DNA from 4 places in the Zhihengliuella alba genome. Region 1 is predicted to be linked to each of the others. Evidence: riboswitches for the same ligand, from Rfam matches in the RefSeq annotation. Region 1 holds a riboswitch; each other region holds the start of a gene.
What was found. Region 1 has a riboswitch for S-adenosylmethionine ahead of acs (acetate--CoA ligase). Riboswitches for the same ligand answer to the same signal wherever they lie in the genome.
Positions count from the first base shown of each region.

Region 2: it holds a riboswitch for S-adenosylmethionine, as region 1 does, so the genes downstream of both, ABD784_RS10325 (flavin reductase family protein) here and acs (acetate--CoA ligase) in region 1, are expected to answer to the same signal.
Region 3: it holds a riboswitch for S-adenosylmethionine, as region 1 does, so the genes downstream of both, ABD784_RS12525 (methylenetetrahydrofolate reductase) here and acs (acetate--CoA ligase) in region 1, are expected to answer to the same signal.
Region 4: it holds a riboswitch for S-adenosylmethionine, as region 1 does, so the genes downstream of both, ABD784_RS06560 (bifunctional o-acetylhomoserine/o-acetylserine sulfhydrylase) here and acs (acetate--CoA ligase) in region 1, are expected to answer to the same signal.

Region 1 is NZ_BAABCJ010000006.1:64,303-71,488, reverse strand. Features, by position in the region: gene ABD784_RS11860 (hypothetical protein) at 1-112, shown strand, start outside; gene ABD784_RS11855 (ArsR/SmtB family transcription factor) at 180-1,169, opposite strand; gene ABD784_RS11850 (hypothetical protein) at 1,263-1,523, shown strand; gene acs (acetate--CoA ligase) at 1,542-3,611, opposite strand; SAM riboswitch class I at 3,617-3,720, opposite strand; gene ABD784_RS11840 (hypothetical protein) at 3,859-4,458, shown strand; gene ABD784_RS11835 (ABC transporter permease) at 4,475-5,404, opposite strand; gene ABD784_RS11830 (aliphatic sulfonate ABC transporter substrate-binding protein) at 5,408-6,424, opposite strand; gene ABD784_RS11825 (ABC transporter ATP-binding protein) at 6,534-7,186, opposite strand, start outside.
Region 2 is NZ_BAABCJ010000005.1:152,858-160,043, reverse strand. Features, by position in the region: gene ABD784_RS10350 (GyrI-like domain-containing protein) at 1-28, shown strand, start outside; gene epsC (serine O-acetyltransferase EpsC) at 25-621, shown strand; gene dnaB (replicative DNA helicase) at 646-2,016, opposite strand; gene ABD784_RS10335 (DUF1801 domain-containing protein) at 2,479-2,949, shown strand; gene ABD784_RS10330 (hypothetical protein) at 2,960-3,397, shown strand; gene ABD784_RS10325 (flavin reductase family protein) at 3,413-3,934, opposite strand; SAM riboswitch class IV at 3,986-4,104, opposite strand; gene ABD784_RS10320 (hypothetical protein) at 4,294-4,644, shown strand; gene rplI (50S ribosomal protein L9) at 4,721-5,182, opposite strand; gene rpsR (30S ribosomal protein S18) at 5,200-5,439, opposite strand; gene ABD784_RS10305 (single-stranded DNA-binding protein) at 5,503-6,111, opposite strand; gene rpsF (30S ribosomal protein S6) at 6,157-6,462, opposite strand; gene ABD784_RS10295 (transglycosylase family protein) at 6,792-7,186, opposite strand, start outside.
Region 3 is NZ_BAABCJ010000006.1:195,410-202,595, reverse strand. Features, by position in the region: gene ABD784_RS12535 (O-acetylhomoserine aminocarboxypropyltransferase/cysteine synthase family protein) at 1-789, opposite strand, end outside; gene metE (5-methyltetrahydropteroyltriglutamate--homocysteine S-methyltransferase) at 965-3,319, opposite strand; gene ABD784_RS12525 (methylenetetrahydrofolate reductase) at 3,396-4,373, opposite strand; SAM riboswitch class I at 4,460-4,574, opposite strand; gene ABD784_RS12520 (sirohydrochlorin chelatase) at 4,809-5,774, shown strand; gene ABD784_RS12515 (nitrite/sulfite reductase) at 5,871-7,186, shown strand, end outside.
Region 4 is NZ_BAABCJ010000002.1:164,761-171,946, reverse strand. Features, by position in the region: gene ABD784_RS06580 (aminoglycoside phosphotransferase family protein) at 1-515, opposite strand, end outside; gene ABD784_RS06575 (CPBP family intramembrane glutamic endopeptidase) at 597-1,415, shown strand; gene ABD784_RS06570 (hypothetical protein) at 1,495-2,058, opposite strand; gene ABD784_RS06565 (VOC family protein) at 2,185-2,832, opposite strand; SAM riboswitch class IV at 2,998-3,115, shown strand; gene ABD784_RS06560 (bifunctional o-acetylhomoserine/o-acetylserine sulfhydrylase) at 3,232-4,626, shown strand; gene metX (homoserine O-acetyltransferase MetX) at 4,623-5,885, shown strand; gene ABD784_RS06550 (alpha/beta hydrolase) at 5,929-6,585, shown strand; gene ABD784_RS06545 (RNA-binding S4 domain-containing protein) at 6,622-6,864, opposite strand; gene ABD784_RS06540 (DMT family transporter) at 7,028-7,186, shown strand, end outside.

The sequences.
Region 1 (7,186 bases):
CCTGGGCGCCCTCACGCTCGTCATCGCGTACCTCATGGGGCTCAGCTTCTGGCGGCAAGCGCTCGAGCGTGCGGAGCGGGCAAGGGCCGAGGAGCGCAGCGACGCGGATTGAACGGGCTTGGCTTCCGCCGTCGCTGGACGCCCCAGCCAGAGCAGGCCGCTCCTGCCCGCGGACCGGTTCAGCGTCTCGCGAGGAGGCTCTCCCCGACGTCGGCGCGACGGTAGAAGACCTCGCGCCCGGTGCGGAGGGACTCGGCCAGGCCGCCCTCCGACATGACCTTGAGGTGGGTGTTGACCGTCGCCGGCGCCAGATCCAGCGCGCAGGCCAGCTGCGTCGTCGTCATCGGGACGTCGAGCTGGGCGAGGATCTGCGCCCGCGTCCGCCCGAGGAGCTTGGCCAACGGTGCGTCGGGGCACGACGGGGCGGACTCCCACAGGCGCCCGACGCCGCGCGGGGCGTAGGTCAGCGTCGGCACGAACGGGGCGACGTTCAGCACGAGCGTCTCCGGCCAGATGAACGCGTTCGGAACGAGGATCAGCCCGGCACCCGGATCGGGGTGGCCGGTCGCGTCGCACCCGCGCACGATGTCCAGGCCGTCGGGTGTGGGGACGACGCTCGGGTGCAGGGATTTCAGGACCTCGGCCATGCCGTTCCGTGAGATCTGCGCCAGCCGCCAGTCGATGTCCTCCAGTTGCAGGGAGCGCAGGCGCGGCCACCATGGCTCGAGGGCGATCTCCCAGTACCAGGCCAGGGCCTCGACGATCATCTCGAGGCCGGCCGGCAGGTCCCGTTCCAGCAGATCGAGGGTCGCCAGGATGCGCGGCGTCGGTTCGTGACCGCGCAGATACGCGAGGCTCTCCCGCCAGACCTCGTGGTCGACGGCCGCGACGTCGGCCAGCGAGTCGGCGAAGGTCCCCTGGCGACTCGGCGTGGGCGTCAGAGCGTCCGCCATGTAGCCCCGTGGACGCACGAGCGTGGTCAAGATGTCCAGGTGGCGCGACTTGTGCGGCTCCGTGGACGCGGCCAGAGCCGATGTGGTCGCCTCGATCCATGGCCGGTGGATGGCCGGCTGGCGTTGCAGGGCACGGATGCTGGCGGCGGCCTCCCACAGGGGCGAGGACTCGAAACGGATCTTGGTGAGGTCCTCGGCCGTCAGTCTGATGTGCATGTGCATCAGCGTAGGCCCAGCCATCCCGACGCCCGACGATTCGGTGTGGACCGAATCGTGGCGACCCTCGGCCGCGGCGCGGACGCTGAGTCCATGACGACGAACAGCACCCTCGGATCATGGCAGACGAAGACCGCCCGGGCCTCGGTCCGCAGCGCCCCACCCCGCAGAAGCCTAGACCGCAGAACCCCGGACCGCAGAAGCCCGGCCCGCAGCGTGCTCGGCGCCCTCCGCGCGATCGCCCGCTTCTACCGGGTGAACTGGGAGCGGGCCGCCGCGCAGGAGAGCGAGTACCTGCGGATCAAGGAGGAGAACCTCCGGACGTACTGGGTCCAGACCGGCGGGCGGATGTGATCCGCCGCCCGCGCCGACCTACTCCGGGCCGCAGATCCGCCGCAGCTCCGGGATGCAGGGCTCGTTCTGCAGGCTGGTGGTGTCCCCGAGCGGTGTGCCCTCGAACAGCTGGGTCAGCAGCCGGCGCATGATCTTGCCGGAGCGGGTCTTCGGCACGTCGGGGACGAACACGACGTCGCGCGGCTTGGCGATCGGCCCGATCTCGCGGGCCACGTGCGCCCGGAGTTCCTCGACCAGGGCACGCCGCGCCGCGGAGGGGAGGGCCTCCGCGGTGCCCGAGCCCGGGCCGCCGACGAGCGACTGGTCGACCGGGACGACAAACGCCGTGGCCGCCTGCCCCGTCTTCGGATCGGCGGTGGGGCAGACGCCGGCCTCCACGACCGCGGGGTGGGAGACCAGCGCCGACTCGATCTCGATGGTCGAGAGCAGGTGCCCGGAGACGTTGAGGGCGTCGTCGGTCCGCCCGAGGATCCAGACGTCGCCGTCGTCGTCCAGCTTGGCGCCGTCGCCGGCCAGGAACCAGCCCTGCTCCACGAACTTCTCCCAGTAGGACGCGTAGTAGCGCTCGGGGTCGCCCCACACGGTCCGCGCCATCGACGGTCCGGTCCGGGTGAGGACGATGCTGCCCTGGACGTTCGGCGGCGTCCGGCGACCGTCGTCGTCCACCACGTCCGTGGCGACGCCCGGCAGCGGCCGCGTGCCGCATCCCGGCTTGAACGTCGTGTCGGTCGGTCGCGGCGACAGGACCGTAGCCCCGGACTCGGACTGCCACCAGGTGTCCACCATGGGGATGCCGGCGGCCGGATCGCCCGCCACCAGGGAGTCGCGGCCCACCTGCGCGCGCAGCCACCGCCAGGCCTCGGGGTTCACGGCCTCGCCGACGGTCCCGGCCAGGCGGATGGAGGAGAGGTCGTAGTCGGCCGGGACGCCGTCCGGGAACCAGCCCATGAGCGAGCGGACCAGGGTGGGCGCCGTGTAATAGCTGGTCACGCCGTAGCGCTGGATGATCTCGAAATGACGGCCGGGGTGCGGCGCGTTCGGCACCCCCTCGTAGATGACCTGGGTGACGCCGTTGGAGAGCGGCCCGTAGATCTCGTAGGTGTGCGCAGTGACCCAGGCCAGGTCGGCGGTGCACCAGTGCACGTCCCGCTCGCGCCGGGCGGGGTCGGGGTGGGAGAAGAGGAACTCGTGGGACCAGCTGGCGTTGACCAGATAGCCGCCGGTGGTGTGCACCAGCCCCTTCGGCTTCCCCGTGGTGCCGGAGGTGTACATGATGAACAGGGGCGCCTCGGAATCGAACGCCTCGGCCGTGTGGGTGCGCGGCTGCCGGTCGACGACGTCGTGCCACCAGACATCGCGCCCCTCCGTCCACGGGATGTCGGCCAGACCCGTGCGGTCGATCACGAGGACGTGCTCGATGCTGTTCTCCCCGGCCACGGCGGCGTCCGCGTTCTCCTTCACGGGCACCGCGCGGCCGCGGCGGAACTGCCCGTCCGTGGTGACCAGCAGCTTCGCCCCCGTGTCCTCGACCCGGAACCTCAGCGCCTCGGCGGAGAACCCACCGAAGACCAGGGAGTGGACGGCGCCGATGCGTGCGCACGCCAGGGTGATGACCACGGTCTCCACGAGCACGGGCAGGTAGATCACCACGCGGTCCCCCTGGCCGATGCCGAGCTCCTCGAGCGCGTTGGCCGCCTGGCAGACCCGCTCGGTCAGCTCGGCGTAGGTGATGGTCCGGCGGTCGCCCGGCTCGCCCTCGAAGTGCAGCGCGACCTTGTCGCCGCGCCCGGCCGCCACATGCCGATCCGCGCAGTTGACCGCGGCGTTGAGCCGGCCGCCGTCGTACCAGGAGATCTGCGGTCCGCGCCTGGTCTCCGGGTCCGCCGGGACCCAGGTGTGCGTGGTGTGCCACGGCTCGGCCCAGTCGAGGCGGCGGGCCACGGCGTCCCAGTGGGCGAGCCGCTCGGCCTCGGTCCATTCCTGCTCGGCGGCCTCGGCCTCCGTGCGGGGCCGGGCGGGGTGCGGGTACGCTGCACGGCCCGCGGCGTGGCTCGCGGGTACGACGGCGTGGGGTGCTGAAGCGCTCATGCTCATCTCCATCGGTCCTGGCGGTAGCACCGTCCGGTCCCGCTGGCGCGGTCCCCGGTGGTTGCTGCGGCGTCGTCGAGCCAGATCTCTCGGCCGCTCGGGATGGGTTCCCCACCACTAAACGCCGTGACCGAACGGGGCGCAAAACCGGTGACCTCGCGCGCAACAATGTGATGGAGGAGATCGGAACGGAACCGTGATCGGTGCGGGGGTGGCTTTCCCGTGCGGCGGGAAGCAGACTCGGGGCATGGGGAAGCCGATGCTGAATGACGCGACGAACGGGCAGGGGAGCCGCACGCCGTCGTTCCCGCCGCCCGCGACCGCCCAGGACGATGCCTTCGTGGCGCGCTTGCTGGTGATCTTCGGCGTGGCCTATCTGCCGAGTCTCGCGTGGATGATGGTCCTGAGAAGCTCCACCCCGACCCCGGAGGCCCTGGGCTGGGCCTTCTGGACCTCCCTGATCCTCATGGCCGTACCGCTGCTGGCTGCGGCGGCGGTGTTGCTCACGTCGCGCCGCTTCCCCGACTTCCGCCGAACCGCATGGCAAGTGGGTGCCGTCGCCGTCGGGGCGACGGTGGTGACCGGGCATCTCGTCATGGCCTTGATCGTTCAGCTCATCCTCTGGGCGCTCATCCTGCGCCATCGATTGCTGATGCTCGGCACGGGGGTCGCCTTCGTCGTCGTCGCCCTGCCCAAGGTCGCCGAGGACATCGTCGTGGCCCTCGACGGCCCTCTGTTCCTGCTGGACGGGTCGGCGTTGGCTTGGGCGGTACGGATCGTGCCGCCGGCGACGCTCCTCGTGCTGGCGGTCATCCAGTTCCGCCGGAACGCGGCACCGGCCGGATAGCCGTCGAGGGAGGCCTTCACGCCCAGCGTCTGATGGCCCAGCGTTCCACAAGTCCCAGGAGCGCGTCCGAGGTCTTGCCGATGACCGCCAGCAGCACGATCGCCAGGAGCAGCCGGTCCGTGCGTCCGTTGTACTGGGAGTCGGTCAGCAGGAAACCGAGACCCATCGAAGAAGCGATGAGCTCGGCCGCGACGAGGAACAGCCATGCCTGGGCCAAGGCCAATCGCAGTCCGGAGAAGATCGAGGGAACGACGGCGGGCAGCTGGACCGTGGTCAGCAATTGAAGACCGCGTAGGCCGAAGGCCCGGGCCGCCTCGATCAGGTTCCGGTCGACGTGCCGCAACGCCAGGTACACGGTGGTGAAGACCGGAAAGAACGCGCCGATGGCGATCAACGTGACTTTGGAGTCCTCGCCGATCTGCATCCAGAGGATGAGCAGAGGCACCCAGGCCAGTGAGGGGACGGCACGGAACGCGCCGATCGTGGGGCTGAACAAGGCGTCAGCGATCCGGGACAGGCCGACGAGGGAACCGACAGCCAGACCCAGGAACCCACCGATGCCGAACCCGAGGAGCACGCGCTGCGTCGAGATACCGATGTGATTCCACAGCTCGCCGCGGTGGACCAGCTCGTCTGCCGCGCTCCAGACCGATGCGGGCGAGGGGAGCTGAACGGGGGAGAAGAGTCCGGCGGCCGTCGTGACGTACCAGGCGGCCAGCATGGCGACGGGCACGATGAGGCCCACCAGCACGCGCCCTCCCGCAGTGTTCAGCAGCTGCCGGCGCGGGCGTCCGGACGCCGCGCCCGTCTGCGGTGCGACGCCGGAGGCCTCGGGGGTGTCACCTGACCCCGCCGCGCTGGACCCGTACGAGCCCACGGAGACGTGAGCTGTACCGCCATAGACCTGGTTGCTCCGGTGGTCTTGCGTTTCGGAGGAGGCGCTCATGCCCTACTCCTTGAGGGTGGAGGCGTCGGCATCCTCCGCGAACGACGGTTCGAACAGCGTGTCGACCGCCTCGTCGATGCTGGCCTGCTCGGACACGTCCCCGATCTCGACGAAGATCGGTCCGACGGCCTCGAGGACCTCCCGCTGGGCCTCGCCTGGGACCGGATCGACGTCGAGGTTCGAGCGCTCCAGGATGACCTTGTCCGCGATGGGCTGTTCGAGACCGGCTTCCTCGGCCAGGATCTGCGCCGTCTCCTCCGGGTTCTCCGCGGCCCACTCTTGAGCCTTCTGGTATGCGTCGACCACGGCCTGAGCCAACTCGGGCTCGTTCTCCAGGAATTCCTCCGTGGCGTTCAGGAACCCGTACGTGTTGAAGTCGAGGTTCCGGTAGACCAGTTGGGCGCCCTCCTCCTCGGCACCGGCCATGATCGGGTCGAGCCCCGCCCACGCGTCGACGGAACCGTTGTTGAGCGCGCCCCAGCCATCGGCGTGCTGCAGGTTCTCGATCGTGACGTCGTCGACCGTCAGGCCGTGGGCCTGGAGCGCTTGCACCAGGAAGAAGTACGGGTCGGTCCCTTTCGTGGCCGCGACCTTCTTGCCCTTCAGATCCTCGACGGATTCGATGTCGGAGCCCTCGGGCGTGACGATGGCGGACCACTCCGGCTGCGAGTACAGGGCGATCGTCTTGATCGGTGCGCCGTTGGCCCGGGCCAGCAGGGCCGCGGACCCCGCGGTCGAACCGACGTGCAGCGCTTCCGAGCGGAGGCCCTCGTTGGCCTTGTTCGAACCGGCCGACTGGAGCCAGTTGACCTCGACGCCCTCGTCCTCGAGGGTCGCCTCCAGCCAGCCCTTCTCCTTGATGATCAGGCTCAGCGGGTTGTAGGTGGCGAAGTCGATGTTCAGTGTTTCTGCCGTGGCCTCGGCGTCCTCGCCGGCGCAGCCGGTCAGTGCGGCAGCGGCCGCGACGACTGCAGCCATGCCCAGGAGGCGGCGGCGGGTGTGGTGGTTCGGGATGCTCATGGTGTTCCTTTGCGACGAAGGCGTGCTGGATGGAGGGATGCGACGAGGCGAAGCGGTGGCCGGTGCAGGAACGCACCGGACTCCGCCGACGTCCGGACTCATGCCGGAGTCAGCGGCGGTGCGTGTCGACGCCCAGGTTCTCGAGAAGGGTGGAACGGAGGACGCCGAGTTCGGCGGAGGCTCGGTCCCTGGGCCGAACACCCGGAACGTCGATGACATTGGCGACGACGGCCCCTTCGAGGTCGTCGGCGGCACCGAGGACGAGGATCCGGTCGGCGAGCTGCAGGGCCTCGTCGACATCGTGGGTGACGAGCAGGATCGTGGCCGGATGCTTGGCGTGGATGTCCAGGAGCAGGTCCTGCATCTTGAGCCGAGTGAGGGCGTCGAGCGCTCCGAACGGCTCGTCGAGCAGCAGCACGCCGGGCCGGCGGGCGAGCGCTCTGGCGAGCGAGGCCCGCTGGGCCATGCCCCCGGAGACCTCGCGGGGCCGGTGGTCAGCGTGGGCGGAGAGCTCCACGTGCTCGAGCAGTTCGTCCACGTGGGCGGCGCCGGCCGCCTGGTCGGTGCCGCGGGGGAGGCCCAGTGCGACATTCCGCCGGATCGTCTGCCACGGCAGCAGCCGTGGCTCCTGGAAGGCGAAGGCCGAGGCCTCGCTCAGCCCGGAAACAGGGGACGAGCCGATCCAGACGGATCCCGACGTCGGCTGATCGAGGCCAGCGACGGTCCGCAGGAGCGTCGACTTGCCGCAGCCGCTTGGGCCGA
Region 2 (7,186 bases), on a different contig from region 1:
CGCCGACGAGCACCACCGCCGCGGATGAGGCGTCTGCTCTCCCTCCTGCGGGAGGACCTGAAGGCCGCCCGCGCCCAGGACCCCGCCGCCCGCAGCGACGCGGAGGTCGCCCTGGCCTACGCGGGCGTCCACGCCATCTGGGCGTACCGGGTGGCCCATGCCCTCTGGCAGCGCGAGCAGACCCGGGGGCTGGCGCGTCTGGTCAGCCAGGCCGCGCGGTTCTTCACCGGGGTGGAGATCCACCCGGGTGCGCGCATCGGCCGGAGGCCCTTCATCGACCACGGCTCGGAGATCGTCATCGGCGAGACCACCGTGATCGGCGACGACGTGATGATGTACCAGGGCACCACCATCGGCGGACGGACGCTGCACGTGCCCGTCAGGCCGGGGGCCCGGCGGCACGCGATCGTCGGGGACCGGGTGATGCTCGGCGCCGGCTGCCGCATCATCGGGCCGGTCACCATCGGTGACGACACGGCGATCGGCGCGAACGCCGTCGTCGTCCGCGACGTCCCGGCGGAGTCGATCGCGATCGGTCTGCCGGCCGTCCACCGCCACAAGGACAGCGACTACGCACTGGACCCGCGCACCGACCTGATCGACCCGGCCTTCCTGCTCTGATCCCGCCGGGCCCGGCGGCCCCGGCTAGAGGCTGCCCTCGGGCGCCATGTTGGAGAACCGGGAGTAGTGGCCCTGGAAGGCGACGACGATCGTCTTGGTGGGACCGTTACGGTGCTTGGCGACGATCACGTCCGCCTCGCCGGCGCGCGGGGACTCCTTGTCGTAGATGTCCTCGCGGTGGAGCAGGATGACCATGTCGGCGTCCTGCTCGATCGAGCCGGACTCGCGGAGGTCGGAGACCATGGGCTTCTTGTCCGTGCGCTGCTCTGAGCCACGGTTCAGCTGCGACAGGGCGATCACCGGCACGTCGAGCTCCTTGGCGAGGAGCTTGAGGGCACGGGAGAACTCGGAGACCTCCTGCTGGCGGGACTCGACGCGCTTGCCGGAGCTCATCAGCTGCAGGTAGTCGAGGACCACCAGTTTCAGATCGTGCTTCTGCTTCAGGCGCCGGCACTTCGCGCGGATCTCCATGAGCGACATGTTGGGCGAGTCGTCGATGTACAGCGGGGCGTCGTTCAGCTTGCCCATGGTGCTGGCGATCTTGGCCCACTGCTCGTCCTTGACCGTGCCCTTGCGCAGGTCCTGCAGGCCGATGCTCGCCTCCGCGGAGAGGAGGCGCATGGCGATCTCGTTCCGCCCCATCTCGAGCGAGAAGAAGACGGTGGTCATGTTGCTCTTGATGGCCGCGGACCGCGCGAAGTCGAGGGCGAACGTCGACTTGCCGACGGCGGGACGGGCCGCGACGACGATCATCTGGCCGCCCTGCAGGCCCTGCGTCAGCTCGTCGAGCTCGTAGAAGCCGGTCGGGACGCCGATGACGCCCTCGCCGCGGCTTCCGGCGGACTCGATCTCGTCCACGGTGCCCTCGATGATGTCGCGCAGGGGGACGTAGTCCTCCGCGCCGCGGCGCTCCGCGACGGACATGACCTCGGCCTGGGCCTCGTTGACGATCGCGTCCACCTCGCCGTCCTGCGCATAGCCCAGCTGGACGATCTTGGTGCCGGCGTTGACCAGGCGGCGCAGGACCGCCCGCTCCCGCACGATCTCCGCGTAGAAGCCGGCGTTGGCCGCGGTGGGCACGGACTGGATCAGCGTGTGCAGGTAGGCGGGGCCGCCGACGCGGCTGATGTCCCCGCGCTTGGTGAGGAGGTCCGCGACCGTCACGGCGTCGGCCGGCTCGCCGCGGCCGTACAGGTCGATCACGGCCTCGTAGATCAGCTCGTGGGACGGACGGTAGAAGTCCTGCCCGCGGAGGACCTCCACGCAGTCGGCGATGGCGTCCTTGGAGAGCATCATGCCGCCGAGGACGGACTGTTCGGCCACGATGTCCTGAGGGGGCGTGCGGCCGAACTCGGCGCTGCCGCTCTCCTCTACATCCGTTCGTGCCAGAGCCACCGAAGTCCTTTCACCATGCCCGTCGGGGCGCTCGATCGCGCCCGTCACGCGACGTCGGCGGGGCCGTCGACTCCGCCAGGGTACGCCCGTGACCCCGTAAGAGTAGACCCGAGGGGGGACCCCTCCAAGTCACTTATCCACAGGGTTTGTGGACAACCTGTGGGGATCGCCGGTGGACATGTGAACACACTGGGGACACGCCTGTGGATTGTCGGGAAAGATCTGTTCCCAAGCCACTCTGACTAGGCCGTTTACTTATACATGGCTGTGGGGAACTTAAAGTTCCGGCGAGTTCGTGAACGTTGATACAGCACTTGAGGCTCCTAATGGCCCGTGCGCTGCGCCACTTTCGCCGGCGTTATCCACAGCAGAGCCCTGATTCTCCACAGCCGCGCCCACCGGGTGGAGCGCTCCGGCGGGCGCGCTCTTGTGGGGGCGGGGCCCCGTTGGAATACTGGTGCCATGCCGGAGCCCGTGATGCGCCCCACCTCCGTCGATGCCCGGTCCTTCGTGTCCGGCGTCGACCACCCGCGGCGGCGCGCCGACGCCGAGACGCTGCTGGAGCTCTTCGGCTCGGCCACCGGCGAGGAACCGGTCATGTGGGGGCCCTCGATCGTCGGCTTCGGCGCCTATCACTACCGGTACGCCACCGGCCGCGAGGGCGACGCGCCCGCCGTCGGATTCTCGCCCCGCCGGGCTAATCTGGCCCTGTACGTCCTCACCGGCAGCGAGGAGTCGGAGCGCTGGCTCTCCCGCCTCGGCAAGCACCGCCGCGGGGTGTCCTGCCTCTACGTGAACAAGCTCGACGACGTCGACCTGGACGTGCTCCGGCAGCTGGTCCAGGAGGGCTACGAGCATGCGGGCGGCGGGCCGGACGGCCCGGCACCGGACCGCCGACCCGACGGCGGCGCCCGCGCCGACGCACGCGCCTAGGATGGACAGCATGTTCTCGCTCGGGCTCCTCGAAGCACTCATCGTCATCGCCGTCCTCGTCGGGATCGTCGGCGCGCTCTGGTACGTCTTCAGCCGGACGACCACCGGGCAGCTCAGCGAGGAAGAGCAGTACATCCAGCGGCTCAACGCCAAATGGGTCCAGCAGCGCGAGGAGCAGCGCCGGGAGGCCGAGCGCGTGCGCCACGAGACGCAGCAGCGGATGCCCACGGCCCAGCGCACCCCCACGGCTCCCGTGGACGACCCCACCGCCCAGGCCGGCGCGGGCGCCGTGCCCGCCACCCGTCCCGCGGGCCAGGCCGACTACGCCGCCGTGGTGAGCCTGGTGCAGCAGGGCAAGGTCGTCGAGGCGATCAGGAAGGTCCGCCGCGACACCGGCGTGGGGCTGGCGGACGCCAAGCGGCTGGTGGACGACATCCAGCACCGCTGAGGGCGGCCGCCCGCGTCAGGCGTAGGCGGGCGCGCCCAGCGTGGCGAAGTCCGAGTCGTGGAAGACGAGGGGCTGGTGGAGCCCCTCGTGGGCCGCGTGCCGGTGGACGCGGAGGATGACCACCGCGTGATCGCCCGCGTCGACCTCCTGGTCGATGCTGCAGTCCAGCCAGAGCGCCGCCTCGTGCAGGAAGAGGGCACCGGCGTCGCTCGACTCGAAGCGCACGCCGGCGAAACGGTCCCCGTCCCGCGCGGCGATCTGCCGGCACACGTCCCGGTGCGTCGCGCCCAGGACGGAGACACCGATGCGCTGCGCGGCGCGGATCCTCGGCCAGGTGCGCGAGCTCTTCTGCACGGCGAACAGGACCAGCGGCGGGTCCAGGGAGACGCCGACCGTGAAGGAGGAGGCGACGATCCCCTGCGGCTCTCCGTCGACGACGGCGCAGAGGGCCGCCAGGCCGGAGGGATGCCGCGCGAACGCCTGCCGCAGCGCGCCCGCGGAGAGATCGGTCGAGAGGTCGGATTCGGGTGCAGTCATGGCCACCGCCTGTGATCATGCGCCCATCCGGCCGGGAGGGGCCGGGCTGCGACGCGGTACTTGCCCACCGGCGTGTTCCGGAAGGCCGAATCATCACCTGGAGCACCCCACTACCGCAATGGGAGGGTTGCCGTTCAACGAGCCAGGGCTTGACGTTGAATCTCTTGATTCGCTCCCCACGCTACGTGCGGGGAAGGATCTGTGACAACGACGGACGCAACATTCCGCAAGCTGGCGACACACGGGACCGGGGCGCGCCGGGCACGGGGCCGCACAGGCGTACCGCCGACGAGGTCCGCGCGCTAGGGTGGCCGCACCGGAGCCGCCCGGCCCGGTGCGAGCGGGGAACTGGAGGCACCATGGCACGGATCCGGCTGTCGACGGCGCACGGACTCTTCGATCTGGCGGCCGGGCTCTGGCCGCTGGTCCACTACCGCAGCTTCGTGGCCGTCACCGGACCCAAGGCGGACCGCTGGCTCGTCCAGACGGTCGCGGGCTTCTCGGTCGCCGTCGGCTACGCCCTGCTGCGCTCGACGCCGAGCGATGAGGGACGCCGCACGGCCCGCCGCCTCGGCATCGGTTCCGCTCTGGCCTATGGGCTGGTGGACCTCTACTACGGGTCGACCGGGCGCATCCGCCGAATCTACCTGGCGGACGCGGCCGTGGAGGCCGGCTGGCTCCTCGCCTGGCTGGCGGCACGACGCCGTTAAAGCGACGAGGCCCCACCCCCGCGAAGGGATGGGGCCTCGTGGCGCTGAAGCACTCGAGCGGCTGCTGCCGCGCGGACTACTTCTTCTTGGCGGCCGGGACGACCTGCAGCGCGATGGTCGCCGAGACGTCCTCGTGCAGGCGCACGGTGGCCTCGAAGTTGCCGGTGGACTTGATGTGCTCCGGCAGTTCGACCTTGCGCTTGTCGATGGAGCCGAGGCCGGCGGCCTCGACGGCCTTCGCGATGTCGTCGACCTTGACGGTGCCGAACAGGCGACCGGACTCGCCGGTCTTCACCTGGACCTTCACCGGCTTGGAGGCCAGCTTCGCAGCCAGCTCCTTGGCCTCCTCCAGCGACGCGACGGCGCGAGCCTCGCGAGCGGCCTGGATGGACTCGACCTGCTTCTCGCCACCCTTGGACCAGGTGACGGCGAAGCCGCGCGGCAGAAGGTAGTTACGGGCGTAACCGTTCTTCACCTCGACGATGTCGCCTGCGGTGCCGAGACCGGTCACTTCGTGGGTCAGAATGAGCTTTGCCATGTTGTGGGTCCCTTCCCTTAGCCGCGGCCAGCGCCGGAGTAGGGCAGCAGGGCAATCTCGCGGGCGTTCTTGATGGCCTGCGCGATCTTGCGCTGCTCCTGAACGCTCACGCCCGTCACCCGACGAGCGCGGATCTTGCCGCGATCGGAGATGAACTTGCGCAGCAGTGCGACGTCCTTGTAGTCGATGACGGTGATGTCAGCGGCCTTCAAGGGGTTGGACTTTGGTTTGGGCTTACGGATATCAGCCTTAGCCATCGTGGAGCTCCTTTTTTCTATGGAGCCCGCAGAGTCTTCTGCGGGATGGTGAATAGTGAGTGTTTAGAAAGGCGGTTCGTCGCTGCCCGGGCCCCAGCCGCCACCGGCGGCATTGCCGCCCGACGGAGTGGACCACGGGTTGCTGTCGGCGCCGGGCGCTGCCCAGCCGCCGCCATTGCCACCGGCCGGTGCAGCCGTGCCGCCGCCGAAACCGGAGTCGCCGCCGAAGCCGCCACCCTGGTTCCCGCCGAAGCCGCCCTGCTGCTGGTTGCCGCCGCCGAAGCCGCCCTGGTTGCCGCCAGCATTGCGCTGGGTGCGGGTGACCTTGGCCGAGGCGTAGCGCAGGGAGGGGCCGATCTCGTCGACATCCAGCTCCATGACGGTGCGCCGCTCGCCTTCCTTGGTGTCAAAAGAACGCGACTTCAGCCGGCCCTGGGCGATGACGCGCATGCCCTTGGTCAGCGTCTCGGCGACGTTCTCAGCGGCTTCGCGCCAGACCGATCCGCGGAGGAACAGCGTTTCGCCGTCCTTCCACTCGTTGGTCTGCCGGTCGAACGTCCGCGGGGTGGAGGCGATGGTGAAGTTCGCCACCGCGGAACCCGACGGAGTGAAACGCAGTTCCGGGTCGCCGGTGAGGTTACCGACGACCGTGATCACGGTTTCGCCTGCCATGACGTCTCCTGACTATCGGTTCTTCTGATACAGACTCGAGGCGAATTACTTCGCTTCGGCCTTCGGCTCTTCCGGGCGGAAGATCTTGACGCGCAGGATGTTCTCGTTCAGAGACAGCTGGCGGTCGAGCTCCGCGGAGGTCGCCGGGGTTGCCGTGAACTTGACGAAAGCGTAGATCGCTTCCGACTTCTTCTGGATCTCGTAAGCCATGCGGCGACGGCCCCAGATGTCGACGTTGTCGATGGTCCCGCCATCGTTGCGCACGACATTCAGGAACTTCTCGAGAGTCGGCTCGACGGTACGCTCATCGACCTCAGGGTCGATCAGCACCGCAAGTTCGTAATTACGCATGTGAACCCACCTCCTTTGGGCTAAACGGTCACGGTCTCTCCGTAACAGGAGGTTCTTTGCGTTGGTCGGACGCCGCGCCCGATGTGCGGGCGGGCAAAAACAACCTCCACCATCCTACCGGACGCGGCGCCGCCTCCGGGACGGACGGGGTGAGGTGTGGACAACAGGTCCGGGGCACCCCGCCCGCGTCCGGGCCGGTGGGGCGCACGACGGCCGCGGGGACCCCCTCGGACACGACTGTGGCGGACCGCTCGGAAGCGGTCCGCCACAGGGATCGGGGCAAGCCCCGGGTCACGGTCCGGCGGGGCCGGCCCGGTGATCGGCCGGTGCTACTTGACCGGCAGGTCGAGCGTCTCGCCGACGTAGATCACGTCGGGATCGGCCACGACGTCGGTGTTCAGCGCGAAGATCGCGCGCCAATCGGTGATGCCGTGCTCCTCGGCGATGGTCGCCAGCGTCTCGCCGGCGGCGACCTCGTGGTCCTCGCCGGAGTCCTCCGCCTTGACCTCGGCGACGTGCTTGCCGGCGCCGCCGGCGGCCTTCTCGGTGGACGCGGGGCCCTCGGCGCGGTGCTTGGCGCTGGACTGCGCCTCAGCGGCGGCCTGCTCCTCGGCCGCCTCCGCCTCGGCCTGAGCCTGGGCCTCGGCCTCGGCCTCTGCGGCCTGGCTGGACTCCTGCTGGGTCGGCTCGGACTCGGCCTGGGCCTCGACCTGGATGTCGCTGC
Region 3 (7,186 bases), 130 kb from region 1:
CGCGCCGGCCCCGCTGCCGGCCGCGTAGCGGGCCTTCGGGGCGGCGAGCTGCTGCCACTTGGCCGGGTCCGCGGCGAAGTCGAAGCGGCCGCCGTCCACCACCACGCCCGCGAGCGCGCTGCCGTGCCCGCCGAGGAACTTGGTGGCCGAGTGCACCACGATGTCCGCGCCGTGCTCCAGCGGCCGGTAGAGCACCGGCGTCGCGAGCGTGTTGTCCACGACCACCGGGACGCCGGCCGCGTGGGCGATCTCCGCGATCGCCGGCACGTCGGCCAGCTCGGCCAGCGGGTTGGTGATCGACTCGAGCAGCACCGCCCGCGTCCGCGGCGTGATCGCCGCGCGCCAGGCGTCCAGGTCCTGGTGGTCCACGAAGTCCACCCGGTACCCGAAGTCCGCGAACGTGTCCGTCAGCAGGTCCAGGGTGCCCCCGTAGAGCTGGCGGGCGGCCACCACGGTCCGTGGGCCGCCGTCGTGCCCGTCCGCCCCGGCGCGCTCGGCGTCGCCGCGGCCCAGGAGCGCCAGGAGGGCCAGGGCGACGGCGGACTGGCCGCTCGCCAGTGCGACGGCGGCCGTGCCGCCCTCGAGCTCGGCGACGCGCTGCTCCAGCACGGCCACGGTCGGGTTGCCGGTGCGCGAGTAGGTGAAGCCCGGCTTGGTGAGGGCGAACATCTCGCGGGCGTCGGCGTAGGACGGGAACTCGTAGGCGGTGGTCTGGTGGACCGGGACCGCCACGGGGAAGTGCGGTCCCGCGGGGGCGTACCCGGCGTGGATGGTGGTGGTCGAACTCATGGAAGGGGCTCCTTAGGTCCTGAGTTCCCGCAGCCGGCGGGCCGCGGCGGGGGATGGAACGGGGGTGCGGGGTGCGTCCGGCCCCGGGGAGGGGCCGGACGCACGCGATCCGCGGGGGAGGCCCGGCGGGGGCCTCCCGAGGGCGGCTGGCCGGGGCCGGTTAGGCCGGGACCGGTTAGGCCGGGACCTCGGCGAGCAGCGAGGCGCGGGCCGACTCGGTGGCCGCGACCACGTTGCGCAGGGACTCGACGGTCTCCTCGTAGCCGCGCGTCTTCAGGCCGCAGTCCGGGTTGATCCAGAGCTGCGCCACCGGCACGTTGGCCAGGGCGGTGCGGATGAGCGACTCGACCTCCTCCGTGGAGGGCACGCGCGGGGAGTGGATGTCGTAGACGCCCGGGCCCACGCCGCGGCGGTAGCCGAATTCGGCCAGGTCCACCGCGACCTCCATCTTGGAGCGGGCCGCCTCGATGCTCGTGACGTCCGCGTTCAGCCCGTCGATGCCGGCGATGACCTCGCCGAACTCCGAGTAGCAGAGGTGCGTGTGGATCTGCGTCTCGGTGCGCACCCCGGAGGTCGCCAGCCGGAAGGAGTCCACGGACCACTTCAGGTAGGACGGCTGGTCGGCGGCGCGCAGCGGGAGCAGCTCGCGCAGGGCCGGCTCGTCGACCTGGATCGCCGCGATGCCGGCGGCCTCGAGGTCCGCGATCTCGTCGCGCAGGGCCAGGGCCACCTGGTCGGCGGTCTCGCCGAGGGGCTGGTCGTTGCGGACGAAGGACCACGCGAGGATGGTCACCGGGCCGGTGAGCATGCCCTTGAGCGGCTTCTGCGTCAGGGACTGCGCGTAGCTGATCCACGGCACCGTGAACGCCTCCGGGCGGGTGACGTCGCCCCAGAGGATCGACGGGCGGGTGCAGCGGGAGCCGTAGGACTGGACCCAGCCGTTCTCCGTGGCGGCGAAGCCGTCGAAGTTCTCGGCGAAGTACTGGACCATGTCGTTGCGCTCCGGCTCGCCGTGCACCAGCACGTCGAGGCCGAGGTCCTCCTGGAGCCGGACCACGCGGGCGATCTCGTCCTTGAGGAACTGGTCGTACTGCTCGGCCGTGATCCGGCCAGCGCGGAACTCGGCGCGGGCCTTGCGGACCTCGCCGGTCTGCGGGAAGGAGCCGATGGTGGTGGTCGGCAGGTCCGGCAGGTCCAGGCGGGCGCGCTGGGCCTCGGCGCGCTCCTCGGCCGGGGCGCGGTCGATGTCCTGCGCGGTCAGCGCGGCCTGGCGCTGGCGGACCGACTCGACGCGGGTGCCGGCGAACGCCGCACGGTGGGCGATCGCCGCATCGGAGGCGGCGACCTCGGACTCCACGGCGGCGGGGCCGCCGACGAGCCCGCGGGAGAGCGTGAGGACCTCGGCGACCTTCTGGTCGGCGAACGCCAGCCACTCCGGCAGGTGCTCGGGCAGGTTCTGCTCCAGGGCGACATCGTGCGGGACGTGCAGCAGCGAGGTGGTGGTGGCCACGGACAGGCCGCCGGCGGCCGCGGCCTCCAGCTCCACCAGGGTCTTCAGCGAGGCGGAGAGATCGTTGCGCCAGATGTTGCGGCCGTCGACGATGCCGGCGACGAGGCGGGTGGCGCCGAGTTTCGCGAGCTGCTCGGTGGTCGGCAGTGCGCCGCGGATCAGGTCGGCGTGGACGGCCTCGACGCCGGTCGCGGCCAGCGCCGCGAGGCCGGAGCCCGGGGCGGCGATGTCGCCGGCGGTGCCGTACCCGGTGGTGACGAGCAGCGACGGGCGGGCGGCGCCGTCGTACTCCCGCTCGCCGGCGATGGTCCGGTACGCGCGCTCCGCGAGGGGGACCAGGGCGCTGCCACGCTCGGTGACCAGGCCCGGCTCGTCCAGCTGCACCCACTCGGCGCCGGCGGCGCCCAGCTGGGCGATGATGCCGCGGTAGGCGGCGACGACGTCGTCCAGGCGGTCCAGCGGGTCGAAGCCCTCGGGGGCGCCCTCCTCCGGCTTGGACAGCAGCAGGTAGGTCACCGGGCCGACGAGGACCGGGCGGAGCGTGTTGCCGCGGGCCGACTGGCGCTTGACGATCCCCGCGAGGCGGTCGGCCAGCGGGCGGAAGACCGTGGTGGGGCCGATCTCGGGGACCAGGTAGTGGTAGTTCGTGTCGAACCACTTGGTCATCTCCAGCGGCTGGCGCTCCTTGTCGCCCCGGGCCAGCGTGAAGTAGGCGTCGGTGCCGACCTCGCCGTCGGTGCCGGCCAGGTCGGCGAAGCGCTGCGGCAGGGCGCCGAGGGCGGCCGTGGTGTCCAGCACCTGGTCGTAGAGCGCGAAGTCCGCCGGGATGGAGGAGTCGGTCGCGGAGAGGCCGAGGCCGACGAGGCGGTCGATGGTGCGGTCCTGCAGCTCGTGCGAGGCCGCGTCGAGGGCGGCCTCGTCGATGCGGCCGGCCCAGTAGGCCTCGACGGCCTTCTTCAGCTCGCGGTTCGGGCCGATGCGCGGGTAGCCGAGGATGGTGGCGGCGGGGAACGTGGTCATGGCGTGCTCCTTCGTGCGGGAAAGGGTGGTGCGGGAAAGGGATGTCGGTGGTCGGTGGGTGGTTCGGTGGCGGCGGTCAGGCGTTGGCGAGCCGGGCTGCGCCGACGAGCGCGTGCACGTCGCCGTAGTCGGCGCCGTCGCGGGCGTCGGTGATGCCGGCGCCGGTCAGGCCGAGGGCCCGGACCACGTCCAGGGGCCCGCGGGCGTCGTTGAAGGTGTAGAGGTGGAGCCCTGGCGCCCCGGCGTCGAACGCGGCCTGGGCCAGCCCGGCCGCGTGGTCGACGCCGATGCGGTGCCGCTCGGCGTCCGTGGCCGCGTCGGCCAGGCGGGCGCGCAGGCCCTCGTCCGGGGCCAGCCCGGAGAGCTCGCAGAGGCGCAGCAGCCGTCGCTCGTTGTTGACCGGCATGATGCCCGGGACGATCGGGATGGTGACGCCCGCGGTCCGCGCCGCCTCCACCAGCCCGGTGTAGTCGGCGGCGTCGAAGTAGATCTGCGTGATCGCGAAGTTCGCACCGGCGCGCTCCTTGGCGAGCAGCACCTCGACGTCGTGCCGGAAGGAGGGGGACTCCGGGTGGCGCGTCGGGTACGCGGCGACGCCGATCGCGAGCCGTCCGGCGCCGAGCGAGGCCGACCTGCGGTCCTCGACCTCCCGGATCAGCTCCACGAGGTAGCGCGCGAACGGCAGCTCGCCGTAGGCGGCCGGGTGGTCCGGGTCGGTGCCCTCCGGCTGGTCCCCGCGCAGGGCGAGGACGCCGCGGACGCCGAGCGCCACCAGGTGGTTGACCAGCCGGTCCAGCGAGTCGCGGGTCTCGCCCACGCAGGTCAGATGGGCCAGCGGCCGCAGCCGGGTGTGCTCGATCAGGTGGCCGATCAGCTCGATCGAGGCCCGGCGCCGCTCCGGCGTGCCGTTGTAGGTGACGGACACGTAGTCGGGGCCGCTCGCCTCGAGCTCCGCGACGACGTCCACGGCCCGGGCGCGGGCCTCGGCGTTGCGGGGCGGGTAGAGCTCGTAGGACAGCGCCGGGGGCGGCGCTGCGGTGTGGTTCAGGCTCATTCTGTCTCCTCGCATTGACGCGAAGGAGGAACGACGGCGCCGCACCGCAGCCCGGGGTGCCGGGCGGAGGGCGTGGCGTCGATGCGTCTCCATCGCTTCTGGCGGTAGCACCGTTCCGTCGTCGTCCGGCCGGGATGCCGGGGAGGCGGATGGTTGCTGCGGCGTCGTCGATCCAGATCTCTCGGCCGCTCTTGATGGGTGGTGCTCACCATGTAAGGGCCCGGCGCACCGGTCCGGCAAACACGGCCGCCCCGGGCGCTTCACAGTCGGGAATGTGAAAGCCGATGACGCTCGAATCGCAGTTGTGACGCGGAGAACCGGGGCCGAGGGGGACTCCGGCCGTCACAAAGAGCCCGTGTGACGGTTCGTGACCCGGCCCCGCGCCGACCCCACCCGGGTGCGGCCCGGGCCCGGATCGCTCGGTAGGTTGCACCCATGCAGCATCGAGATCCGCACCCGACCGCTCCGAGCCGAGGGCCCCGGGAGGACCCGCGCTGGGAGCCCCCGGCGCCCCACGCTGGCCTCCCGGCGTCCGGCGGGAACGGCCGGGGCGTCGTGCACGTCGTCGCGGTCGCCCACGGCACCGACTCCCCCGAGGGCCGCGGGATGATCGACGGGCTCCGCGCCGGCGTCGAGGACCGGCTGCGCCAGGCGCTCGCGGGCTCCGCCGTCCGGGTGCGGGTCCACGAGGCCTACGTGGACGTGCAGCAGCCGCGGCTGGGCGACGTCCTGGCGGCGCTGCCCGCGGGGGAGACCGCCGTGGTCCTGCCGATGCTCGTCTGCGACGGCGTCCACACCGTCCACGACATCGCCGACGCGGTCGTGCAGCGTCCCAGCACCGGGGCGCTGCCCCCGATCGCCGCCGGCGCCGCCGCCCTCCGGCTGGCGCGGGGGCTGGCCGCCCTGGTCCCCGCCGCCCTGGTCCCCGCCGCCCTGGTCCCCGCCGCCCCCGAGACCGGGCCCGCCGCCTCGGGCTCCCCTCCCACACCGGGCTCCCCTCCCACACCGGACTCCCCGGCCACGCTCGGCTGGTCGCCGGCGCCGGAGCAGCCCGCCGTGGTCCTGGCCGTCGCCGGCACCCGGCGGCCGGAGGGGCGGGCGCAGGCGCTGCGGCTCGCCGAGCTCGTCTCGGCCGTGCTCGGCTCCCGTGTCGAGGCGGCGTTCTGCTCGGCGGCCGAACCGCGGATCGGCGACGTCGTGAAGCGCCACCGGGACGAGGGACGCGAGGTCGCCGTCCTGAGCGTCCTGCTGGGCGAGGGGTTCTTCCAGGAGCGCCTCCGGGCGACCGGGGCACAGTACGTCAGCCCCCCGCTGCTGTCACCGGAGGCGTCATCCGCCGCCATGTTGACCGAATGTCTCGTCGAAACGGTGCTCGAGGGGCTGCGCACGGACCGTTCGTGACGTCGCGAGACGTTTTGTCACGGGGCCGGCGCAACGTGCATTCACCTCCGGTAGCACGCCTGCCGCCCCGCCCGCCGGTGGCCCTACGGTCGATCCATGACTCAAGTGACGGAACGCATCCCACGGAAAGCGGCTGCTGGCGGCACCGCCGGCCGACGCTCCGCCAAGCCCAACGGCCAGTGGAAGATCGACGGCACCGAGCCGCTGAACGCCAACGAGGAGATGAAGGCCGCGGACAACGGTCTGAACGTCCGTGAGCGCATCGAGAACGTCTACGCCCACGGCGGCTTCGCGTCGATCGAACCCGAGGACCTCCACGGCCGGTTCCGCTGGTGGGGCCTCTACACCCAGCGCAAGCAGGGGATCCCCGGCGGCAAGACCGCCACGCTCGAGCCGCACGAGCTCGAGGACGAGTACTTCATGCTCCGCGTCCGCATCGACGGCGGCGCCCTGACCACCGAGCAGCTCGAGGTCATCGGCGGGATCTCCACCGAGTTCGCCCGCGACACCGCCGACGTCACCGACCGCCAGAACATCCAATTGCACTGGATCGACGTCCGCGACGTGCCGGAGATCTGGCGCCGGCTCGAGTCCGTCGGCCTGAGCACCACCGAGGCCTGCGGCGATGTGCCGCGCGTGATCCTCGGCTCGCCGGTCGCCGGCATCGCCGCCGAGGAGATCATCGACCCGACCCCGGTCATCGCCGAGATCGCGCGCCGCTACGTCGGCAACCCCGAGTTCTCCAACCTGCCGCGCAAGTACAAGACGGCGATCACCGGCCACCCGAGCCAGGACGTGGTGCACGAGATCAACGACTTCGGCCTCGTCGGCGTGGTCCACCCGGAGCACGGCCCCGGCTACGACCTCTGGGTCGGCGGCGGGCTCTCCGCCGCGCCCCGCCTCGGCGAGCGGCTCGGCGTCTTCGTCGGCGAGGACGCCGCCCCCGACGTCTGGGAGGGCGTCACCTCGATCTTCCGCGACTACGGGTTCCGCCGCCTGCGCAACCGTGCCCGCCTCAAGTTCCTCCTCGCCGACTGGGGGCCGGAGAAGTTCCGGCAGGTCCTCGAGGACGAGTACCTCGGCTACGCGCTGCCGGACTGCGACGCCGCCCCGGCGCCCACCGGACCCGGCGACCACTCCGGGGTCCACCGGCAGAAGGACGGCCGCTTCTACGTCGGCCTCACGCCGCTGGTCGGCCGGGTCTCCGGTACGGCGCTCAGCGGCCTCGCACGCCTGCTCGAGGAGCACGGGTCCCAGCGGCTGCGCACCACGCCGCACCAGAAGGTGATCGCGCTGGACCTCGAGGAGGACCGGGTGGAGCCGTTCATCGCCGCCGCCCGCGAGCTCGGATTCGAGGCCCGCCCGGGCCTCGTCTCCCGCTCGGCGATCGCCTGCACGGGCATCGAGTACTG
Region 4 (7,186 bases), on a different contig from region 1:
GCGGACGGCGCGGCGGCGTCCGGGAGTGCCGCCACGGCCGCCTCCCGCTTGCGGGCCGTCCAGGGGCCGCGGTAGGCGAACGGACGCGCGAGCAGGTCCCGGAGCGGCCCGACCTCGATCGCGGCCAGGCACTCGACCACCCCGCGCAGGACGCCCGGGTCGCCGCGGTGCGGCTCGTGCGCCCGCCCGGGCACGTACTCCTGTACGACGGCGGCCCATGCCGGGACGCTCGCACGTTCGGCGACCTCCGGGTCGGCGTCGGCGGCCTGCCACACGGGCGAGAGGGCGCGCGGGACCCGGTAGGGCAGCAGCGGCGCCAGCGCGTCGACCAGAGCGGTGCGGCGCGGCAGCTCCGCGGCGGCCTCCGCCGTCCGGGCCATCCGCAGCACCGCCTCCCCGGCGGCCACGAGGACCAGGTGGAACTGCCCGCCCTCCTCGACGACGCCGTCCTGCCAGGCCGGCCCCGGGTGGAGCCTCTCGGCGAGCTGGATCTCGGCCGGGGTCGGTGCACGCATACCATCGATCCTATGAGCTCCCGGTCCACGCCGTCTCGGCCCACCCCGTCACGCCCGGAATCATCCCGCCGGCAGCGGCCCATGCCGGCGTCCTCGCCGGCCGCAGCGTCGGATGCTGCACCGGGCGCCGCGCCGGAGGCCGCGACGCGCACGCGGCTGCGCTGGGAGCTCATCCTCGTCCTGGGCCTCTCGCTGGGCCGGTCGGCGGTCTACTCGGTGGTCGAGCTGCTGGACAAGCTGACCCGCGGCCCGCTGGGGGAGCAGACCACCAGCATGAACGTCCCGCTGGACGACCGGCCCGTCTTCGACCTCGTCTACCAGCTCCTGGACATCCTCTTCTCGCTCGTGCCGGTGGCGCTGGCCCTGTACTTCCTGGCCGTGCCGCTGCGCGGCGCCCTGCGGACCCTGGGGCTCGACGCCCGCCGTCCCGGCCGGGACGCCGCGCTCGGCGTCGGGCTCCTGGTCGCCATCGGCGTCGGGACGCTGGGCGTCTACGCGGCGGGCCGGGCCCTGGGGCTGACGACGGCGATCGTCCCGGCCGCCCTCGACGACCACTGGTGGACCATCCCCGTCCTGGTCCTCTCCGCGATCCGGCACGGGATCCTGGAGGAGGTCATCGTCGTCGGATTCCTCTTCCACCACCTGCGCCGTCTGGGCTGGGGCCGTGGCCCGGCGGGGAGGTGGACGGTGATCGCGACCAGTGCGCTGCTCCGCGGTAGCTACCACCTCTACCAGGGGGTGGGGCCGTTCGTCGGGAACGTAGCCATGGGGATCGTCTTCGGCTGGATCTACGCCCGCTACGGCCGCGTCATGCCGCTCGTGATCGCGCACGCCTTCCTCGACATCGCCGGGTTCGTCGGGTACGCGCTGTTCGGCTCCGCCACCGGGTTCGGGGCGTGAGTCCGGACGCCGATCACCCGGACGCCGATCACCCGGGCGCCTGGATCACTGCTGCGCCTGGTTCACTGCTGCGCCTGGATCACTGCTCCTGGATCTCCACCCAGACGTTGTCGCTGACGCGGCTCAGCCCGTCCTCGGCCGGCGGGGTGTAGCCGTCCGCGACCAGGTGGGCGACGCGCGGAGGCGTCGTCACGGCCTGCACGAGGGCGAACGTCTCGGGCTCGAGCGGGGCGCAACCGCCCGAGAACTCGTAGGTCCGCTCGGGGGAGAAGATCGCGACGCAGACCTCGTCGGCCTGGTTCGAGCGGCCGAGGTAGTACTCGATGCCGTCCTGGTCCGCTCCCGCGAAGCGGATCGAGGCGGGCTCCATGAAGCCGGCCTCGAGGATCTGGTCCGGGATCTCCTGGGTCGAGGCGGGGGTGTCCAGCAGGGCCAGTGCGGGCTCCGCCGGGGGCGCGCACGCGCCCACTCCGCAGAGCACCGCGGCCGCCAGGAGCGGCCCGAGCAGTCGGCTCCCGACGGACCGGGCGGAGCGCCGGGGAGCCCGCCGCCCGCCGCGCCCGGACGGCGAGACGGCCGCCGCAGCGACGGCATCGACCGCCGTCGTGCCGAGCCCTCTGCGAGTCGATTCGGTGGTCCCCATGCGCCTACGCCCCCCTGCGTCTGCCGCCGCCTTCTTCTGCGGCGAATCTAGTCCTGCCGGCCGCTCCGCGCCAGAGCCGGACCGGTCGCCGTGCGAGCCCGCCGGGGATGAGCCCCGGCGCGGGCTCTAGAGCGTGACCAGGCCGTGCGGCGTCATGAAGGACACGGACAGGATGCCCGGGGCGCCGTTCGGCGCCTGCCAGTCGACCGTGACGTCGCCCAGCGGCGACTGCTCCGGGCGGCCGAGCCAGTCCCGCACGCGGTCCCGCGACCCGGCGATGCAGATCTGCGCGATCTGCCCCTCTGGGCGCTCCACGGCCTGCGAGGGATGCAGCTTCTCGGTGCCCTCGTCCCACTGGATCATGTAGGGCACCTGGGGATCGGCGATCAGGCCCTTGATGCCGATCTGCTGCCAGGTCAGCTCCTGGCCGTCCGGGAACTTCCGGTTCCCCGGTACCCGACTGCGGCCGAGGCGCTCCTCGAACGGGACCAGGTCGTCCACCGCGACGACCCAGCCCATCCAGCCGCCGCCCATCTCCGAGCGGGCCCGGACGGCCTGGCCGAACGGTGCCTTGTCGCTCGCCGGATGGGCCAGGACCTCGACGACCTCGAGGTACTGGTTGTTGCGCAGCGGGAAGATGACGTTCCTGGTTCCGAAGCGAGGATGGACTCCTCCCTTGACGGATTCGATGCCGAGTTCTCGAGCGATCCGGTCGGCCGTGGCGGTCAGGCCGTCAGGGCCGCAAGCATAGGAAACATGGTCCAACCTCATCATGTCCTCATGATGGCACTATGTGATGGACGTCTCGAAATTAGGCTGCCCTTACTTGCCGCCGGACGCCGCGGCAGGAGGCTGTCCCGAGGCCGCGCCGGGCTGTGTGTCGGGCTGTTGAGACCGGGCTTGCACGGCGGCTCCTCTTCGTCGAAACTTGGGGACCAAGGTCATGAGTGCCAGCGTGAAACCCCGGTTTGCTGGCCGGCAACCCTCACACTCGCGGTGGGGTGCCCCGGGTGAAGACCCGGCTCCGCTCGAAAACGATGCGGGGCAAGCGCGGGAAAGCCTTCCCATCTGCTGTACCCGCCGGACCGTTACCGTCCGGCGGCCTTCGCCCCCTCGGCGTCGGCACGGCACAGCGGGAGTGCGGGCGGACCCCGGAACACAGAGGGGAACAACATGTCAGAGCAGAACACCACGCCGTCCACCCAGTCCGCAGCATGGGCCTTCGAGACCCGCCAGATCCACGCGGGCCAGACGCCGGATCCGACGACGGGCGCCCGGGCCCTGCCGATCTACCAGACGACGTCGTTCGTCTTCCCGAGCGCGGAGAGCGCCGCCGCGCGGTTCGCGCTCGCCGAGCTGGAGCCGATCTACACGCGCATCGGCAACCCGACGCAGGACGCCGTGGAGCAGCGGATCGCCGACCTCGAGGGCGGCGTCGGCGCGCTGCTGCTCGCCTCGGGCCAGGCCGCCACGACCTACGCCCTGCTCAACGTCGCCGAGGCCGGTGACCACATCGTCGCCAGCCCCACGCTCTATGGCGGCACGCAGAACCTGCTCAAGCACACGCTGAAGAAGTTCGGACTCGAGGTCACCTTCGTGGCCGACCCGGACGACCTGGACGCCTGGCGCGCCGCGGTCCGCCCGAACACCAAGGCGTTCTTCGGCGAAGTGGTGTCCAACCCGCGCCAGGACGTCCTCAACATCGAGGAGATCTCGGCGATCGCCCACGAGGTCGGCGTCCCGCTGATCGTCGACAACACCCTGGCCACCCCCTACCTGATCCGCCCGCTCGAGTGGGGCGCCGACGTCGTCGTGCACTCGGCCACCAAGTACCTGGGCGGGCACGGCACGGCGATCGCCGGCGTGATCGTGGACGGCGGCACGTTCGACTACGCCGCCGACCCGGAGCGGTTCCCCGGCTTCAACACCCCGGACGAGTCCTACAACGGCCTGGTGTTCGCCCGCGACCTCGGCGTCGGCGGTGCACTCGGGGCCAACCTGGCCTACATCCTCAAGGCCCGCGTGCAGCTGCTGCGCGACCTCGGGTCCGCGGTCGCACCGCTGAACGCCTTCCTGATCGCGCAGGGCCTGGAGACCCTGAGCCTGCGCGTGGAGCGGCACGTGGCCAACGCGCAGCGCGTCGCGGAGTGGCTCGAGGGGCGCGACGACGTCCTCTCGGTCGCGTACGCGGGCCTGCCGTCCAGCCCCTGGTACGAGCGCGGCCGCAAGTACGGCCCGCGCGGCACGGGCGCGGTCATCGCGTTCGAGCTGGCCGGCGGCGCGGAGGCCGGGCAGGCCTTCGTCGACGGGCTCTCCCTGCACTCGCACGTCGCCAACATCGGCGACGTCCGCTCCCTCGTCATCCACCCGGCGTCGACCACGCACGCGCAGCTCAGCGAGGAGGAGCAGCGCGCCGCCGGCGTCTCGCCCGGCCTGGTCCGGATCGCGGTCGGCATCGAGCACGTCGAGGACATCCTCGCCGACCTCGAGGCCGGGTTCCGCGCCGCCGGTGCGGCGTCCTCGAACACGACGACGGCGGCGGCCGGCGCCGAGGCACCGGTGAAGTGACCAGCGGCATCGAGACGATCACCGAGCCCCGGGGGCGCCGGACCGGCGCCCCCGGGGCGGTTCCCGGCGCGGTCACGGCCCCCGGGCAGGGAGCGGAGGCGCCGACATCGACCGTCGGGACGCGTCCGGACGGTCGGTCGCAGCCGGGCCCGGCGACAGGGTCCGAGGGCGTCCTGCAGACGCTGCGCACCGGCGCCTTCGAGTTCGAGACCGGCGGCGCGCTGCCATCCGTCGACATCGCCTACGAGACGTGGGGCACCCTCGATGCGGACGCCTCCAACGCCGTGCTCGTCCTGCACGCCCTCACCGGGGACACGCACGTGTCCCGGGGAGCCACCGAGCTTCCCGGCTGGTGGGACGACTTCGTGGGCCCGGGCCGGACCGTCGACACGGACCGCTACTTCGTCGTCGCCCCGGCCGTGCTGGGCGGCTGCGCCGGTACCACCGGGCCGTCGAGCCCGGACCCGGACGGGCGGCCGTGGGGCTCGCGCTTCCCGTTCACGACCCTGCGGGACACCGTGCGGCTCGAGGCACGCCTCGCGGATGCCCTGGGGATCGACGCCTGGCGCGCGGTCCTCGGCGGGTCCATGGGCGGCGCCCGGGCCCTCGAGTGGGCGGCCACGTTCCCGGACCGCGTCCGCGGGTGCGCGGTGCTGGCCGCCACGGCGGCGTCGTCGGCCGAGCAGATCGCGTTCGCCCAGATCCAGACGCGCGCCATCCGCCTGGATCCCGGGTTCCACGGCGGCGACTACTACAGCGCGCCCGGCACCCTGGGGGAGGGGCCGGTGGAGGGGCTGGGCATCGCCCGGCGCCTGGCCCACATCACCTACCGCTCGGACACGGAGTTCGCCGCCCGCTTCGACCGCCTGCCCCAGGGCGACGAGGACCCGCTCGGCGCCGTGACGGGCCGGCGGGGCCGGTTCCAGGTCGAGAGCTACCTGGACCACCAGGCCCGGAAGCTGACCGGTCGGTTCGACGCCAACGCGTACCTGAACATCACCGAGGCGCTGATGAGCCACGACGTCGGGCGGGGCCGGGGCGGCGTCGAGGCGGCGCTGGCCGGTCTGGGGCACATCCGCTTCCTCGTGGCCGCTGTGGCCAGCGACCGGCTCTACTGGCCGTCCCAGTCGGAGGAGCTGGCCCGCCTGCTCCCCGGGTGCGGCCCGGTGCAGTACATCGACTCGCCGATCGGGCACGACGCCTTCCTGACGGACGCGCCGCAGCTCTCCGAGGCGCTGCGGGCCACGGTCCTCGCCTGAGTCCGGGGACCCGCCCGATGCGACGACCTGATTGAATGGCGCCATGACGACCTCCACCTGGAACCCGACCGTCGTATGGAACCGGCCGGACGAGCAGCGCGCGGACACGCCGCTGCTCGTCCTGTTCCACGGCTATCTCTCGCACGAGCGCGACCTGATCGGCCTGGCCCCGATGCTCCCCGAGGAGTTCACGCTCGCCTCGGTCCGCGCGCCGCACGCCCTGGGACCCGGCTTCACCTGGTTCCCGCTCCTCAACGAGCCCGACTACTCGTTCGACCGCGTCGCGCGCGCCGTCGACGACGTCATCGGCTGGCTCGAGGGCGTGCGGGCGCGGCACAGCTCCGTGACGCTGCTGGGGTTCTCCATGGGCATGGCCGTGGCCACGTCGGTGCTGCGCCGCCGCCCGGACCTGGCCGATGCCGTCGTGGGACTGTCCGGATTCGCGATCCCCGCCGAGGGCGACTACTTCGACGACGCCGCCCTGCGGGAGCAGCGGCCGCCGCTGTTCTGGGGGCGCGGCGACATCGACCAGATCATCGCCGAGCCGCTGGTCGAGTACACGACGGGCTGGGCGCAGGAGCACACCGCGGCCACCAAGATGCTCTACACGGGCCTGGCGCACAGCATCAACCCTCCGGAGATGGGCCACGTCTCCGAGTTCCTGCGGCACCAGGTCCTCGCGGCGGACGCGCGCCGCTGAGGACCGCGCGGCGGACGCGCCTCCCGGCCGCGGGCCCTACTCGGCGGCGTCGGTCTCGGCGGCCACGACGATCCGCTCGCCGGCGACCTCCACCGTGTCCCCGTTGCGGACCTGGCGGCCCCGGCGGGTCTCGACCTCCCCGTTGACCAGGACGTGCCCGTCCTCGATCACGCTCTTGGCCTCCACCCCGTCCTCGACGAGGCTGGCGAGCTTGAGCAGCTGGCCCAGGCGGATGGATTCGTCGCGGAGGGAGATCACTGCGGGCTCGTTGTCGGTCATGGCTATACAGTGTAGGCGTGCCGAACGAACTGAGACCGACCGTCCCGTCCGCCCAGCACACCCGGACCACTCGGCACCCCGGATCCGCTGCCGCACCGGCCCGGCGCCCCGCCGCCGGCCCGGTTGGATGTGCCGCCGGGCCGCACGGCCGGGACAGCGCCGCATGACGGCCCCGCGGAACGAGCGCGCCCTGCCGCTGCCCGTCGGCGTCACCGCCGCGCTCGTCGCCGGCGCGGCGATGCCGCTCCAGGGCCGGGTCAACGGCGCCCTGGCCGCCGAGACCGGCAGCGGGCTGGCCGCCGCCGTCGTCTCCTTCGGCACC